2 linked regions of the Priestia megaterium genome follow. The protein of the gene in region 1 interacts with the protein of each later gene in a pairwise test. Links are inferred from orthologs where the notes say so. Each region holds a gene or a part of one and is shown in the gene's direction. Other genes may lie near its edges. The genes, in order: LIS78_RS11500 and rlmB.

Region 1 (8,439 bases):
AATAGAGTCGGTATTTTTTTCAAATGCAGCAAAACCCCCGTCTTTGTTTTGCATGGACAGCAGCCAGTTAATGCCTCTTTGCCAAGACTCCAAATAATCTGTATCGGTTTGTGCTCTTCTAGAAAGAGCTCTGATAGCAGCAGACGTATCGTCTAAGTCAGGGTTATTCGTATTGATATCGGAAAACCCCCAGCCTCCAGGTGCTGTATTTGGGTTATGAAACTGCCAATCTCCAAGCTTTGTATGCTGTCTTTTCTTTAAGTAGCGAGTCGTGCCTTTAATCATGGGATCTTGTTGCGGTACACCTGCTTCTTGTAGAGCGTAAGATAGCAGCGCGGTGTCCCAAACCGTTGACGTGGAGTTTTCTACGTGCACGTGGCCGCTGCATGTACTAAGTAGTGAACAAATACCGTCGATTGCTTTTTGGATCACAAATGAATCTTTTTTATAGCCAAGAGCCAAAAGCCCGTAAATCATAAAAAAAGTAGAGGTGGCGTAGCTGTAGAGTGTTCCATCTTTTTCAATTCTTTCCAGCATGTAACGCTCGGCTGCTTGATAACCAAGCTTGTGGATGTAAGAAGGTAAAGAAGCCAGCTGTTTTAAATGGTCGACTAAAAAAATAGAAGCGCGTGATTCTTGAGTAGTTTCATCCGATTCCTGTTTCTGTTCTCTTACATCTAAATGAGAAAGAGAAGGTGTATGCCTAGAAGTAAGTGAAAATTTTTTGTTTCCCGCTATCATCATCGGAACGAAGTGAATTCTGGCATAGGTGCTTAATTCATAAAAGTTGAGCGGTACATAGGTAGGCACGAGCAAAAGAGAAAGCGGGAGGTAAAATAGCTTTGGCCACTCGTATAAGCCGTTAACAGAAAGCATCCATCTTGTGAGAAAATGAGCGCGAGAAATGCCTCCTGAATCTATAATATATCTTTCTGCTTTTCGCAAAACCCGGTCGTTTTTTTGGTAATAGCCTGAATATAAAAGAGCTGTATAAGCTTGAATAGTGGCGGATAAGTTATGTTCTTCATCATCAAACAACGTCCAAAGACCATCTTCATTTTGAAGGGAAACGATCCGTTCGGTTAATTGTTTAATCAACACTTCTTTATCTAAATCAAAGGTGCGAAGAAGCATAATTAAAAACGCATCAGGCATAACGCCTGTTTCAAAACAGTAGCGAAATGACCCGTCATTTTTTTGTGTTGGGCGCAGATAGGCGATTCTTCGCTGAATCTCTAGCTGAACTTCCTTTAGCAATATGATCACCTCTTATGATAATGCTTTTCAATCTTTCGACCTGTTTCTTTATAACTGTATTCAAAGGAAGAGAGTTCTATGAGAGGAGAAAGTTGCAAAGAATAGAGCGCTTGCTGCACAATAAAGGTACTGGAAAATTGGAGTGATAGAAGTGAAAGAAATACAGGTAGAAGTCATTCAAGGGCGGGGCTCTTACCGAGAGCTTGGTAAAATGCAAGGGCAATTACATAAAGGAACAAAGCTGTTTGAAAATCATCAAAAAAGAAGAAAACGTTCATTACGAAGCTATCAAACGATAGCAAAAGAAGCTCGTCATTATTACGACTTATTTGCTCCCGGACTGTGGGATGAGCTAGTGGGCTTAGCAGAAGGCTTAGATTGGCCTCTTGAAGACGTTATTCATGAGTACAGCGGGTATCAGCAAGAGTGGAAGAAAACGGGATGTTCGGCTCTTATGCAGCACGGCGTGTATGTGCGAAACTACGATTATCATCCTAAAACGTACGAAGGTCGATTTTTGCTTTTTCAGCCAAATGAAGGATATGCAAGCGTCGGATTTGGAACGAGAATGATTGGGCGAATGGATGGAATGAATGAAAAAGGACTGGCAATTGGTTATCATTTTGTTAATCGCCGCCGTCAAACAAACGGATTTATTTGCTGTACGCTCGCTCGGTTTATTTTAGAAACATGTGAAACGACAGAAGAGGCTGTTGCTATTTTAGAAAGAGCACCTCATCGTCATGCGTTTAATTATTCCATTTATGACCGCAGCGGACAGGGAGCAGTAGTCGAAGCATCTGGACGAGGCGTTCATGTACAAAGAGGGACGATGATGGGGTGTACGAACCATTTTAATCAGCTAGTCGAAGAAAATCGTCATCATTTGGTAGAGTCAAAGGAAAGGCTCGATCATATTCGAGATCATATTGAAAAAAAGCTATCGCCTCTTGAAGCTTTCTCTTTATTTAATGAAGATGAATACGGTATTTTTAAAGAAGATTACCGGAATTCTGCTGGAACGCTTCATACAGTAGCATATGTACCGGAGACGCTGCAAGTCATTGTGGGGATTGGACGAAAAGCAAAACCTCTCATTTTCTCGTTTGAAGATTGGGTGAAAGGAGAACAATTAACTATAACGAAAATAAAAGGAACGGTAAATACAGATGAACCATTTCCGTTTCAGTAAGGAGCAGCACAGTGAGAATTGTAACGAATCAAGAGATGTATCAAGTAGATGATTATATGATGAATACAATTGGGATGAGTGAAGAGTCCCTTATGGAAAATGCCGGGCAGGCTGCTGCAAACGCGCTGAGTGAGCGAATCGAAAAACATGAAAACATAGGGCTGCTTATAGGAACGGGAAACAATGGAGGAGACGGCTTTGTTATTGCCCGTGCGTTGAAGTCAAAAGGCTATGAAGTTGACGTCTGGGTAGTTCCTGCACGGGAAAAAATAAAAGGCGCAGCTAAAAAAGCAATGATCATCTATGAAAATGCTGGGTTCACGTGGCAATCGGCGGGAGACAACTTCTCTGTAAAAAAGTATACGGTGATTATTGACTGTCTACTAGGGATAGGAGTAAAAGGCAGCATCAAATCTCCTTACGATGACATTATAAAAAAAATAAACGACTCTAAGGCTTACATATACAGCATCGATGTCCCAAGTGGAGTAATGGAACAGAAGCAAGAGCTTACGGTACGTGCAGATGCTACGATTACGCTTCAGCAGCCGAAAATCACGGCATTTACATACCCGAGCAAAGAAAGCTATGGTGAATTGATTGTAGTAGATATCGGTATTCCGCCGCTAGCAATTAAAAAAAGCTCATCTCCTAAAGAGGTATGGTCAACTCAGCATATTAAACAATCTTTTCCTATTCGGAATGCTTCGTCAAATAAAGGTACACACGGAAAAGGAATCGTAATAGGAGGTTCGCTTCAAACACCTGGAGCGCCGATGCTAACGTCAAAAGCAGCACTCACAAGCGGAGCAGGGCTTTTAACTCTTGCGCTTCCGAGCGATATTCATGCGATTGCAGCTGCTCACATGTTGGAAGTGATGTATAAACCATGTCCAAGCAAAGATGGCTTTTTTGCAGGCGAGATTCCTTTAGAAGAAGCGGAGTATGATGCAATTGCAGTCGGACCAGGGCTTGGGAGAACGAAAGAAACGAAGAAAGTCGTCGAACAAGTGCTTCACCAGCCGGTTTCTGTTGTGGTGGACGCCGATGGTCTTTTTCATCTTCCCCATTTAGAAAAAGAAGTAAAAGAAAGAGAACACGCAACGATTTTAACACCTCATCCGGGAGAAATGGCTAGACTCGTGGATACAACAATCTCAGAAGTAGAAGAAAATCGATTTTTAATATCTAGACAATACGCAGTGGAAAATGGTGTGTACCTTGTATTAAAAGGTCCAAACACGATTGTTACAACACCTGACGGAAAACAATACGTAAATACCACTGGAAACGCAGGGCTTGCGAAAGGCGGAACGGGTGACACGTTAACAGGGATCATCCTCGCTTTTATCATGCAGCATGATTCTCTTCAAGAAGCAATCAGTAATGCGGTATATGTTCACGGAAAAGCAGCGGATGTGCTGCTTGATCAGGGACATACAATGATGGATATGTTAGCAAGCGACGTTATTTCTGCACTTCCGGCAGTCTTAGGGCAGCTGAGTGAGAAGTAATTTCTTCTAGATTATTAAAATTTGTTGACAAAACCCTTCAAAAAGTTGTCAAAACTCTTTGTAAATGATAACGTTATTTTACGTAAGATTTTACATAGAAAGAAAGTGATTTTGTGTACTACTCAATGAGACCAAGAGGCATTCATTTAGCTGTGCCTACACTTTTCTTCCTTATTACAGTCGTGTTATTTGCGATGATGCAGTTTGGTTTTTATTTGGATTCCAGCATTCTTCGTAAAATTTGGGTCATCATTATGGCTTTATTGCCCATTGCTGGACTAATCACGGCTATTAAAGGTAGAAGAGGAAGCGCAAAGCCGTGGTTAATTATAGGGAACGTGATTCTTATTTTAACCGTTACAATAATGAGCGTACAGGCTATTATCTATTAAACAAAAAAACGTGTTCGCCAAACAGGCGGACACGTTTTTATTAGGAAAGAGAAACGATTTGCTTTGTTACATAGGCAGCTTCTCCTGCGATTACCACACCATACGTATTCTCTTTTTTTGTAATTTCTACATGAACTAAGCCATCTCTATCTATTTCCTGTCCTTGCTCAATCACAAATTGCCAGCGGTCGTTTTCTTGCTGGTCCACATATCTCGCGTAATAGGCGCCCATTACGCCAGAAGCTGTTCCAGTTACAGCGTCTTCTACCGTACCTGAAAATGGTGAAGAGAAATGTCTTCCGTGCATATGGGCTTCTGAGTGAATCGTTTCAAAACAAAAGGGATGAATAGATGCTTTTGGCATATCTGTTAAAATATGCGGGAAATCTTCTTGATTAGGCTTCATCTTTTTACAGGAATCTAAACTTTTTAAAGGTACAATAAGCGTCCAGTTCCCTGTACTTCCATATACAATAGGAAGTCTTTGATCAAGGTCATCAATATGAAGATTAAGAGCTTTTGCCAGTTTTTCTTTTGAACCTGAAAACGGATGAAACTGTGGAGAAGCTTGACTCATGGTGATAACAGGTTGTCCGTTTATGCTCTGTACAGTCATAGGCAAAATTCCAGCATTTGTTTCAACCGTAAATGTAGTTTTTGGAAGTTTGTTTTTACTATGTAAAGCATAAAGAGAAGCGATGGTAGCATGGCCACACAAATCTGCTTCTTGTCCGGGCGTAAAGTATCGAATTCGTAAATCAGCGCGGGAAGAGTCCATGATAAAAGCAGTTTCGTTAAACTGTGCTTGATAAGCAATCTTCTGCATTTCTTCAGCTGAAAAATCATCTCCGTTAAACACAATTCCTGCAGGGTTTCCTTTATTAGGGCGCGTGCTGAACGCATCGTATTGGTAAACAATCGCTTCTTTCATAGAAATTACCTCCATTTTTATATCATTGTATGAAAGCTTTAACCAGTGTTATTAAATGATCGGCTATTAAAATAGTGAAGTACCTGAACGTTATTTAGAATAAAAAAACAGCAGTTTTTACCTGCTGCTTTTCACTTCGCAAAACTATTTTTGCATCGCGGCATTTATTCCTTCTTTTCTAACTTCTAGCATATGAGTAGCTTTTTTATCAATATCTTTAGCTGTATCGGAAGAAATAACGCCTACGCTGCTTAAGTCATAGGCAAGACTTGTAACAAGCAGTTGCTCTCTTTGTGCTAGTGTGCCGTATGTAAGTGCAGCGGTTTTAGCTTGAATGCCACTCATATTTAATTCATCAGTAGAAGAAGCTGCTTCTTTTTTTGCGGCTATTACTTCTTGATAAAGAGAATCATATCCTCCAAACCCCACTTGCGCAATTAGAAAGTCATAAATGTCATCGGCTGATTTTTTAGAGGGCTGAGAAAAAGCTCTTTGAAATTTATTGCGCGGTAAAAATTTTAATGCTGCTTGCCTGCCATCTTCATAAATTTTTTCTTGTATTTCTTTAGTAGCTTTTTCTTCGCTTTTTTTCTGTGCTGCATCTAGCTGTTTGCGATATTTTTGAATAATGACTCCGTCCTGCTGATTGTTTCCCTCTTTGAAAGTAGCCGCTGCTTGTGGAACATCTGACGTTGCTAGAGTCTCAGCAGCGTTCTCTGAAGAAGAAAAGAACGTATTTTTGACAAAAATAAGTGCAAAGATCAGCAAAATAAACCATAAAAACCTGAATTTCTTAAACAAAATGTTCACCTCTGTATAATGTTTCTAAATTATGTAAAACAACATGGACCAGTATACAATAATTTTAGTGTTTTTTTACACATTTACCCAAAAATAAGAAAATAGTAAGAGGTGGTTTTATTAATCTAATAGATATATAGGTTCATTGTTAGGGTTCTAAAGAAACCATTGATCTATTTGTACTGATTCACATAATCGAATATGTTTTTGCTAATAAGGCTTAAAGTGACAAGGATAAAAAGCGTTCGGACGTACGTCACGCCTTTTGATAGAGCGACATTTGATCCGACAAAAGAACCCACGATCATCGCAAACCCCATAATTAATCCGTAAGAAAATACAACAGAATCAAAATATAAAAATACAAGCAAAGCACCTAAATTACTGCCGAAATTTAAAAATTTTGCGCTGCCTGCTGACTGCAGGAAATCAAATCCCATAAATAAAAAAGCAAATAAAATAAATGAGCCTGTGCCTGCTCCTAAAAATCCATCGTAAAAGCCAATAATAAAAATAAGTGCGGTAAAGAAAATAAGTTTCTTAATAGACAGCGGCTTATATGTGGACGTGGTGCCCCAGTTTTTTTTGAAGATTGTATAAATAGCAACTAAAACAAGGAGAATCAAAATAACCGGTTTCAAAAAAGCAGAGGATAGAAAATGAACGGTGATTGAACCTCCTAAAGAACCGATAAATACAAAAGGAAACCATTTACCTACGACGCGAAAATCGACTTTTCCGGATTTGACAAATCGAATGGTACTCGTTAATACGCCCATCGTTCCAGCTAATTTATTTGTAGCTAAGGCAGCAGCGGGAGGCAGGCCTAAAAATAAAAGGGCAGGCGTTGAAATTAAACCGCCTCCGCCAACTACAGAGTCAATGAATGCGGCTAAAAACCCAAATAGTAAAAGCAAAAGAACAATCTGTAAACTTAATTCTTCCATAAAGCACCTTCCTCATGTCATAATATATAGTGACTACTTAAATAGTAACTATATAAAAAGCGGTTGTAAATATGTAAATGATGAAAATTTCAAATAACTTAAAAAACAGGGAGGTTTCCTTTATGGAAAATATTATTCAGCAGCTGCAGTCGCTTGGATTTAATCAGTATGAATCAAAAGTATACGTGACGCTTGTCAAAAAAGGATCTTCCACTGCTTATAGCATTAGTAAACATTCAGGTGTGCCAAGAGCGCGTGTATACGATATTTTACAAACACTAGAGGAAAAAGGCATGGTGTTAAAAGAAGAGAGTAATGATGGCACCCAGTACACGTCACTGCCCGTCGATGCGTTTTTGCATTCGCTGCAAAAAAAATGGAACGAAACGTATGAAGACGTTAGCGAAACGCTTAAACGTCTTGAGGCTGCAGAGTCTATAGAAGAAAGCCGGGTTATGACGATGAAAGGAGAAAGAGCCATTCTTGCTTTTTGTGAGTCGCTATTGTTAAAAGCAAAAAATAAAATTGTCATCTCGCTTTGGCCCGATATTTATAATGAGTTGAAGCCTCTTTTATTACAGCTAAGGGAGAGTGTAACACTAAAAGGAATTGTGTTTGAACAAGATGAAGTGATGGAGGAATTTGACCGGCACCGTCATACAAGTTATACCGAAAACATTGGCAATCAAAACTGGTTTATTGTATCTGTTGACAGCAGTGAAATGATTTATGGTCATAAAGAAATGGCTTACTATACAAATAACGCAGTCAACATTAATTTACTTGAAAACTATATTTGGCATGATATCCTCGTTAACAGACTTGTAGAAAAAAGTGATCAGGAAATGGACAGGTGGATTGAAAGGGAAAGAGAAAGCTTTTTTGCGTAGAAAAACCCGCTTTATGCGGGTTTTATATTAAAAAGTTTGGGCAAGTTTTTTTGCTTCTGCTATTCCTTTTTCTTTAATTTCTTGGGCTTTATCTGGCATTGCGTTATGCCCCTCCACAAAAATGCCGTCTAACGAAGGTACTCCAAAGAAATTCATCATAATCCCAATATAACGATGCCCCATTTCCATATCAGCTGCAGGACCTTCAGAATAAATGCCTCCGCGTGCTTGAATATGAAGCGCTTTTTTATCCGTTAATAGCCCAACCGGACCCTCTGCCGTGTATTTAAATGACTTACCCGCTACGGCTACAGAGTCTAAATAGGCTTTCATAACTGGTGGAAATGAAAAGTTCCACATAGGCGTTACAAAAACATATTTGTCCGCTGCTACAAACTGTTCGCTCAATTCTGCAAGACGATTGACCTTTTCTTGTTCATGAGAAGAAAGTTCAGACCCAGCCTGAAGTTTGCCCCAGCCGCTAAATACATCCGCATCAATATGAGGAATATTCT
Region 2 (8,482 bases), 2.2 Mb from region 1 along the record:
AAAGAACAGTTCATTGAAATTTTTGACCCAGCTCGTTTATCAAAATCTCCAGCACTATTTGATACAAGCAAATTACGTTGGATGAACAACCAATACATGAAACAATTGGATTTAGACGAGGTAGTAGCTTTATCAGTTCCTCACTTAGTGAAAGCTGGAAAAGTTGAAGAAACGCGCGATGCAGAAACAGAACAATGGGTACGTGACCTAGTCGCTCTATACCAAGAACAAATGAGCTTTGGCGCCGAGATTGTTGAACTTACTGAAATGTTCTTTAAGAAAGAAATTGATTACAGTGAAGAAGCAAAAGCAGTGCTTGCTGAAGAGCAAGTACCGGAAGTGTTAAAAGCATTTGCTGAAGAGATTTCTTCCTTAGAAGAATTCAGCGCTGATGAAATTAAGGCAGCAACAAAGGCTGTACAAAAAGCAACAGGTCAAAAAGGTAAAAAACTATTTATGCCAATTCGTGTAGCAACAACAGGCGAAACACACGGTCCTGAGCTTCCAAAAGCTATTTCTCTTTTAGGGAAAGAAACAGTTTTAGCTCGTTTAGAAAGCATTTATAGTTAACAAATTTCTATTTTGCCCATATGATAAAATAATCAAATATGGATATCGTTGAGAAGGAAGAGTAGGCAAGTTCATTGCATATCAGAGAGGGTTATCACCGGCTGAAAGTAACCTATGACAAAACTTGTTGAAGTGCGCCTTTGAGTCTTTTGTTGAATGCTACTAAGTAAGTAGGCAAAAGCGGGTACTTTCACGTTATGAGAGAAGAGTTGGGATCGTTTGTTGATCCAAACAGAGTGGAACCGCGTATATACGTCTCTGTGTCATTTGACATAGGGGCGTTTTTTTATACAATCAATGAGTAGATAGAGGAATAGCGGAATTGGGGTGAGATGATGCTAAAGTTGTTAAAGGAAGACATTGAGGCCATATTTGAACAAGATCCTGCAGCAAGAAGTTATATTGAAGTGATATTAACCTATTCGGGGTTGCATGCTATTTGGGCACATAGATTAGCTCACGGGCTTTTTAAAAGAAAGTGGTTTTTTCTGGCACGTGTAATCTCACAAATTAGCCGATTCTTCACAGGGATTGAAATTCATCCGGGTGCGAAAATTGGCCGCCGATTTTTTATTGACCACGGAATGGGAATTGTTATTGGGGAAACGTGCGAAATTGGAGATAATGTAACAGTATATCAAGGAGTAACACTCGGAGGAACAGGGAAAGAAAAAGGAAAGCGTCACCCGACGATCGAAGACAATGTCTTAATTGCAACAGGTGCTAAAGTACTAGGATCGATTACGATTCATGCGCACTCCAAAATTGGAGCGGGCTCAGTTGTGTTAAATGACGTCCCAGAAAACTCAACGGTTGTTGGTATCCCTGGCCGAGTCGTCATTCAAAATGGCGTCCGGATTCCAAAAGATTTGAATCATCAAGATTTACCAGATCCAGATGCAGAGCGTTTCAAACAGCTAGAGAAAGAAATTTTACACCTGCAAAATCAATTAAAGGAATTAAAAGAAGGGAAGATTCACCATGGCAATTAAGCTATATAACACGTTAACACGTCAAAAAGAGACGTTTGTACCGCTAGAAGAAAACAAAGTCAAAATGTACGTGTGCGGACCGACCGTGTATAACTATATTCATATTGGAAATGCGCGTCCTGCGATCGTATTTGATACGGTGCGCCGCTATTTAGAATTTAGAGGCTACGATGTAGAGTATGTCTCAAACTTCACAGATGTAGATGATAAATTAATTAAGGCAGCAAAAGAGTTAGGAGAAGATGTTCCAACGATCGCAAACCGCTTTATCGATGCCTACTTTGAAGATACGTCAGCTCTTGGATGCAAGCATGCCGATGTGCATCCACGCGTAACTGAAAATATGGATATCATTATTGAGTTCATCGATGAACTGGTGAAAAAAGGATATGCATATGAGTCAGAGGGTGATGTATACTATCGTACACGTAAGTTTGAAGGATACGGAAAATTATCACATCAGTCTATTGATGAATTGCAATCCGGTGCTCGTATCGAAGTTGGAGAAAAGAAAGAAGATCCATTAGACTTTACTCTTTGGAAAGCAACCAAAGATGGAGAGATCGCATGGGATAGCCCTTGGGGTCAAGGAAGACCAGGCTGGCATATCGAGTGCTCTGCGATGGCACGCAAGTATTTAGGTGATACAATTGATATCCACGCAGGCGGCCAGGATTTAGCTTTCCCTCATCACGAAAATGAAATTGCCCAATCAGAAGCGCTCACTGGGAAATCGTTTGCGAAATACTGGCTTCATAACGGATATATCAATATTGATAATGAAAAGATGTCTAAATCACTAGGGAACTTCGTGTTAGTTCATGACATTATTAAAAAGCATGATCCTTCCCTACTTCGATTCTTTATTTTATCTGTTCACTATCGTCACCCAATTAACTATAACGAAGAAATTTTAGAGAATACGCGCAAAGGGTTTGAGCGTCTGCAAACAGCTTACGGCAACTTAACTCACCGTCTAGAGGCAGCAACAAATCTTCAAGAAGATGCTTCAGAATGGTTCGAAAAGCTAAAAGAGCTTCGCGAAACGTTTGTTGAAGAGATGGATGATGATTTTAATACGGCAAATGCCATTTCTGTTCTGTTCGAGCTAGCAAAGCAAGCTAACTTGTATTTGTTAGAACAAACAACGTCTACAGATGTAATTGAAGCCTTTATTAAAGAGTTTAAAGAATTAGGTGCTGCAATAGGCATTACGTTTGGAGAAGCTGAACTTCTAGACGAAGAAATTGATCAATTGATCCAAGGTCGTATTCAGGCTCGTAAAGATCGTAATTTCCAATTAGCAGATCAAATTCGAGATGAATTAAAGGCTAAAAATATTATTTTAGAAGATACGGCGCAAGGAACAAGATGGAAAAGAGGATAATAGTGTTATGAGCAGCAGTAAATTAGATGTAAAACAGCTAAATAGCTTAGCTCTTGCTTATATGGGTGATGCGGTGTTTGATTTACATGTTCGCCGCCACCTGCTGGTGTTAGGGACAGTGCGCCCTAACCAGCTTCATAATAAAGCTAAAAAATATGTATCAGCAAAAGCACAAGCGCAAATCGTATATTATTTTAAAAATGAAAACTTTTTTACTGAAGAAGAAGAAGGTGTACTGCGCCGAGGACGCAATGCAAAGTCCGGTACAGTCCCTAAAAACACAGATGTGCAAACGTATCGCTACAGTACGGCATTTGAAGCGGTCGTAGGCTATTTGTATCTTTTAGGTGAAGAAGAAAGAATGATGGAACTTATTACTAAAGCTATCTCTTTCGTCGATGAAGGAGAGGGAGGAATGAATCATGGAACATGAATTTATCATTGGACGTAATCCGGTCCTAGAAGCCCTAAAGTCTGGGCGCGACATTAACAAACTATGGATTGCCGAAGGATCGCAAGGCGGTTCTATGGGGCAAATCACGCAGTTAGCAAAACGTAATGGTGTATTGGTGCAGTTTGTACCGAAAAAGAAAATTGAGCAAATGGTAGACGGTATTCATCAAGGAGTAGCTGCACAAGTTGCTGCTTATCAGTATGCAGAGTTAGATGATTTATTTAACTTAGCGGAAAAACGTAATGAAAGTCCGTTTTTTCTTCTGTTAGATGAGCTTGAAGATCCCCATAATTTAGGTTCTATTATGCGAACAGCTGATGCCGTTGGCGCACACGGTATTATTATTCCAAAGCGCCGTTCAGTTGGATTAACCGCCACTGTAGCTAAGGCCTCTACAGGAGCAATTGAACATGTTCCCGTAGCAAGGGTAACAAACCTATCAAGGACGATTGATGAATTAAAAGATCGAGGCGTATGGATTGTTGGAACAGATGCGAAAGAAAGCGATGATTACCGCAACTTAGATGGAGGTATGCCGCTTACGTTAGTGATTGGAAGCGAAGGAAAAGGCATGAGTCGTTTGATTCGTGAAAAATGCGACTTCCTTGTACAGCTTCCGATGGTTGGGCATGTTACATCGTTAAATGCATCTGTAGCAGCTAGTCTTCTCATGTATGAGGTTTACCGAAAACGCCATCCTCTAGGTGAATAAGAATGGATATTCTACTGGTGGATGGTTATAACATGATAGGTGCGTGGCCCGACCTAAGAAAGCTTAGAGATAATGATTTAGCCGGTGCTCGAGACCTGTTAATCGAAAAGATGGCAGAGTATCAAGCATATATGGGTTATCGTGTCATTATTGTCTTCGATGCTCATATGGTCGAAGGAATTGAAAAGAAGGCAAAAAATCATAAGGTTGACGTTGTATTTACAAGAGAAAATGAAACAGCGGATGAGTACATTGAAAAGCTGGCTCAAGAGCTAAACAATGTAAAGACACAGATTCATGTTGCTACATCTGATTTTACGGAGCAGTGGGCAATCTTTGGACAAGGTGCGCTTAGAATTTCTGCTCGAGAATTGTACAACGAAATTGAGCAAATTGAGAAACATATTAATCTTGATGTGAAGTCTATTCAAAATCAAAAGCCAGCGGCACGCATTCAACTTTCCAATCAAGTAGCCGAAATTTTCGAAAAATGGCGCCGGGGACAGCGGTGAGGTTATTGACGGTACGGAATTAGCTACTGTATAATATTTCTATCTACTGTGCGGTCGGGGGGATCGATATGGGCGATAATTATGGGAGAAAACTGCATGCTCATTTCGAACAACAAGAGGATGAAACAGTTGTCGATCTTGTGCATAAAGGCGATATTGACGCATTAGAGTATTTGATTCATAAATACAAAAACTTTGTGCGAGCAAAGGCGCGGTCATATTTTTTAATTGGGGCAGACCGTGAAGATATTGTACAAGAAGGTATGATAGGGTTATATAAGGCAATTAGAGATTTTAGAGAAGATAAGCTAACTTCGTTTAAAGCTTTTGCTGAACTTTGCATTACGAGGCAAATTATTACCGCTATTAAAACCGCAACAAGGCAAAAACATATTCCATTAAACTCTTATGTATCATTGGACAAGCCAATATATGATGAAGAGTCCGACCGAACCTTAATGGATGTTATTTCGGGGACAAAAGTAGCAAATCCAGAAGAGTTGCTCATTAATCGAGAGAAGTTTGATGATATTGAATTAAAGATGGCTGAACTGTTAAGTGATCTTGAGCGAAAAGTTCTCGTTCTTTATTTAGATGGTCAATCTTATCAAGAGATTTCAGAAGAGTTAAACCGCCACGTCAAATCCATCGATAATGCACTTCAGCGTGTGAAGAGGAAATTAGAGCGCTACCTCGAGATTCGTGAAATCACAATGTAGCCTTCTATCCTCATATTGACATGCTAAGAAAGTCTGTGATACTTTTTTATAGACATTATCACTCTATAGGTGGTTGACATTATGCGTAAAAAAGTTGTACTTGCGTGTGTGCAATGCGCTAGTCGTAACTATACGACTATGAAAAACACACAGCAAAACGAAGATCGTTTAGAAATGAAGAAGTTTTGCAAAACGTGTAACGCACATACGATTCATCGTGAAACAAAGTAGATCAATAATCTGCACAGACTAATACCCCTTTTAATTTATTGGAGGTTACAAACATGAACCGTGTAGGAAATTTCTTGCGTGATGTTGGGCGTGAGATGAAGAAGGTAAGTTGGCCTAAAAAAAATGAGCTAACTCGTTATACAATTACTGTTATTTCTACAGTTGTATTTATGACACTCTTTTTTGTAGTAGTTGATTACGGAATTTCGTCACTTATTCGTTTAATCCCTTGAATAAATTGACTTAAATCATGGTATAATAAAGCTAAATTATGTTTTTTTCAGAAAAGCCCGGAGACGGGTTTTTTAATTTGCTTTAAGAATGATTGTGCTAGGAGTCAACTATTTTCCTAGTGCGTTGTCTGTGCAATAGATTAGGACATCTTATTTTATAGTGAGCTGGGAGGGAAGGACGTATAGTCCTCAGAAATGGAGAAAAATTGGTATGTAGTCCATACTTATTCTGGATATGAAAATAAAGTAAAAACAAATTTAGAAAAGCGCGTAGAAACAATGGGTATGCAAGATAAAATTTTCCGCGTTGTTGTTCCTGAAGAAGAAGAAAGAGAAATTAAGAACAACAAAGAAAAGATTACAAAGAAAAAAGTATTTCCAGGGTACGTGTTAGTTGAAATCATCATGACGGATGATTCATGGTATGTAGTTCGTAATACACCTGGCGTTACGGGCTTTGTAGGTTCAGCAGGTTCTGGATCAAAGCCAACTGCTCTTCTACCAGAAGAAGTAGAAATGATCTTAAAACAAATGGGCATGGACGAGAAGCATGCTGACTTTGACTTTGAACTAAAAGAAACAGTATTAGTTCAAGAAGGTCCGTTTGCAAACTTCGAAGGTACCATTGAAGAAATCGATACAGATAAACGTAAAGTTAAGGTTCATGTGGATATGTTCGGAAGACAAACGCCAGTAGAGCTAGACTTTACACAAATTGAAAAAATATAATCTGTAAGACCTTGCAATTCATGAAGTTTAATGTTAATATTTCATAAGTCAGTATGTCTCAAAACTAGAGACTAAAACAACTATTTCTTTATTTTATATATAAAGAACATTGAGTGGGAGGGCATCGCCCTATTACCACATCACGGACTTAAGGAGGTGTGTCTCGTGGCTAAAAAAGTAATTAAACTTGTTAAGTTACAAATTCCTGCAGGTAAAGCAAATCCAGCGCCACCAGTTGGTCCTGCATTAGGTCAAGCCGGTGTTAATATCATGGGTTTCTGTAAGGAGTTTAACGCTCGCACAGCTGATCAAGCTGGTCTTATCATTCCTGTTGAAATCACGGTATTTGAAGACCGTTCATTTACATTTATTACGAAAACTCCACCTGCTGCTGTACTACTTAAGAAAGCGGCTGGTATTGAGTCTGGTTCTGGTGAACCAAACCGTAATAAAGTTGCAACAGTCAAGCGTGACAAAGTGCGTGAGATTGCTGAAACTAAAATGCCTGACTTAAACGCTGCTAGCGTTGAATCTGCAATGCGCATGGTAGAAGGTACAGCGCGCAGTATGGGAATCGTAGTTGAAGACTAATTCCATTTGATTGGGTGTTAGAAGGTTGCGAGAAATGGAAGTTTTCCTATGCTCGCAACCTTTATTAGTGGGAGGTTATTCCGTTAAAACCACATAAGGAGGAAACAAAAATGGCTAAAAAAGGTAAAAAGTACGTTGAAGCTGCTAAGCTTGTAGATCGTACACAAACTTATTCAGTACAAGAAGCGATTGAATTAGTAAAGAAAACAAACACAACTAAATTTGATGCAACTGTAGAAGTAGCATTCCGTTTAGGAGTTGACCCTAAGAAAGCTGACCAACAAATTCGTGGTGCAGTAGTACTACCAAACGGTACAGGTAAAACTCAACGTGTATTAGTATTCGCTAAAGGCGAAAAAGCTAAAGAAGCTGAAGCTGCAGGCGCTGACTACGTTGGCGATGCTGACTACATCAACAAAATCCAACAAGGTTGGTTCGAGTTCGATGTAATCGTAGCTACTCCAGACATGATGGGTGAAGTTGGTAAACTTGGTCGTGTATTAGGACCTAAAGGTTTAATGCCAAACCCTAAAACTGGTACAGTAACATTTGATGTTCAAAAAGCAGTTAACGAAATCAAAGCTGGTAAAGTAGAATACCGCGTTGATAAAGCTGGTAACATCCACGTACCAATTGGTAAAGTATCTTTCGAAGAGAGCAAGTTAGTTGAAAACTTCACTACAATCTTCGAAACTATGGTAAAAGCTAAGCCGGCAGCAGCAAAAGGCACATACATGAAGAACGTAGCTGTTACTTCAACAATGGGCCCTGGTATCAAAGTTGATACTGCTTCATTCTCTGCTTAATAAATTTGGAAATAAATCGGTGTTGACTTTTTGAAAGTCCCTGATTATAATAGATAATGTTGTTAAAAAGAATAACATTTGTACCGTAGACAGTAGGTGCTGCAAAGCTTAATTTCCTACCGAGGTGTGTGAGATAAATTAGTGAAACGTTATGGTTCGCTTACTACACCTCCATGTCTTTATTGTCATGGAGGTTTTTTATTGCACCTTGTCTGAGTGTACGGAAGGAAATCTACAGGAGGTGTAAAGATGAGCAACGTAATTGAACAAAAGAAACAAGTCGTAGACGAAATTGCTGAAAAACTTCAAGCGAGTAACTCAATAGTTGTCGTTGACTACCGTGGTTTGAATGTTGCTGAAGTTACTGAACTTCGTAAGCAATTACGTGAAGCAGGCATTGAGTTCAAAGTTTACAAAAACACTTTAACTCGCCGTGCTGTAGAAAAACTTGAACTAACAGATCTTAATGATGCGTTAGTAGGTCCAAATGCAATCGCATTTGGTGGAGAAGATGTTGTTGCTCCAGCTAAAATTCTAAACAACTTC

Evidence for each region.
Region 2: the proteins of LIS78_RS11500 (region 1) and rlmB interact in binary tests that used the Escherichia coli proteins (3 or more experiments, as listed by UniProt). The link is inferred for Priestia megaterium from one-to-one orthologs.

The regions. Positions count from the first base shown.
Region 1 is NZ_CP085442.1:2,276,741-2,285,179, forward strand. The notes cover bases 1,884-4,711. They hold LIS78_RS11500 (NAD(P)H-hydrate dehydratase), read left to right. Parts: upstream 1,884-2,460; coding sequence 2,461-3,963; downstream 3,964-4,711. Other genes in these bases: LIS78_RS11495 (C45 family autoproteolytic acyltransferase/hydrolase), read left to right, coding at 1,884-2,449; LIS78_RS11505 (hypothetical protein), read left to right, coding at 4,077-4,355; LIS78_RS11510 (PhzF family phenazine biosynthesis isomerase), read right to left, coding at 4,396-4,711. Also shown: LIS78_RS11490 (terpene cyclase/mutase family protein), read right to left, coding at 1-1,266; more of LIS78_RS11495, read left to right, coding at 1,409-1,883; more of LIS78_RS11510, read right to left, coding at 4,712-5,286; LIS78_RS11515 (hypothetical protein), read right to left, coding at 5,431-6,096; LIS78_RS11520 (sulfite exporter TauE/SafE family protein), read right to left, coding at 6,261-7,034; LIS78_RS11525 (TrmB family transcriptional regulator), read left to right, coding at 7,157-7,924; LIS78_RS11530 (FMN-dependent NADH-azoreductase), read right to left, coding at 7,952-8,439. UniProt on the Escherichia coli protein: Bifunctional enzyme that catalyzes the epimerization of the S- and R-forms of NAD(P)HX and the dehydration of the S-form of NAD(P)HX at the expense of ADP, which is converted to AMP.
Region 2 is NZ_CP085442.1:105,587-114,068, forward strand. What follows is about bases 2,373-5,243. They hold rlmB (23S rRNA (guanosine(2251)-2'-O)-methyltransferase RlmB), read left to right. Parts: upstream 2,373-3,371; coding sequence 3,372-4,115; downstream 4,116-5,243. Other genes in these bases: cysS (cysteine--tRNA ligase), read left to right, coding at 2,373-2,949; LIS78_RS00575 (Mini-ribonuclease 3), read left to right, coding at 2,957-3,382; LIS78_RS00585 (NYN domain-containing protein), read left to right, coding at 4,118-4,627; sigH (RNA polymerase sporulation sigma factor SigH), read left to right, coding at 4,696-5,243. Outside these bases: gltX (glutamate--tRNA ligase), read left to right, coding at 1-570; cysE (serine O-acetyltransferase), read left to right, coding at 906-1,562; more of cysS, read left to right, coding at 1,552-2,372; more of sigH, read left to right, coding at 5,244-5,346; rpmG (50S ribosomal protein L33), read left to right, coding at 5,428-5,577; preprotein translocase subunit SecE, read left to right, coding at 5,631-5,810; transcription termination/antitermination protein NusG, read left to right, coding at 6,006-6,539; rplK (50S ribosomal protein L11), read left to right, coding at 6,705-7,130; rplA (50S ribosomal protein L1), read left to right, coding at 7,241-7,936; rplJ (50S ribosomal protein L10), read left to right, coding at 8,186-8,482. UniProt on the Escherichia coli protein: Specifically methylates the ribose of guanosine 2251 in 23S rRNA.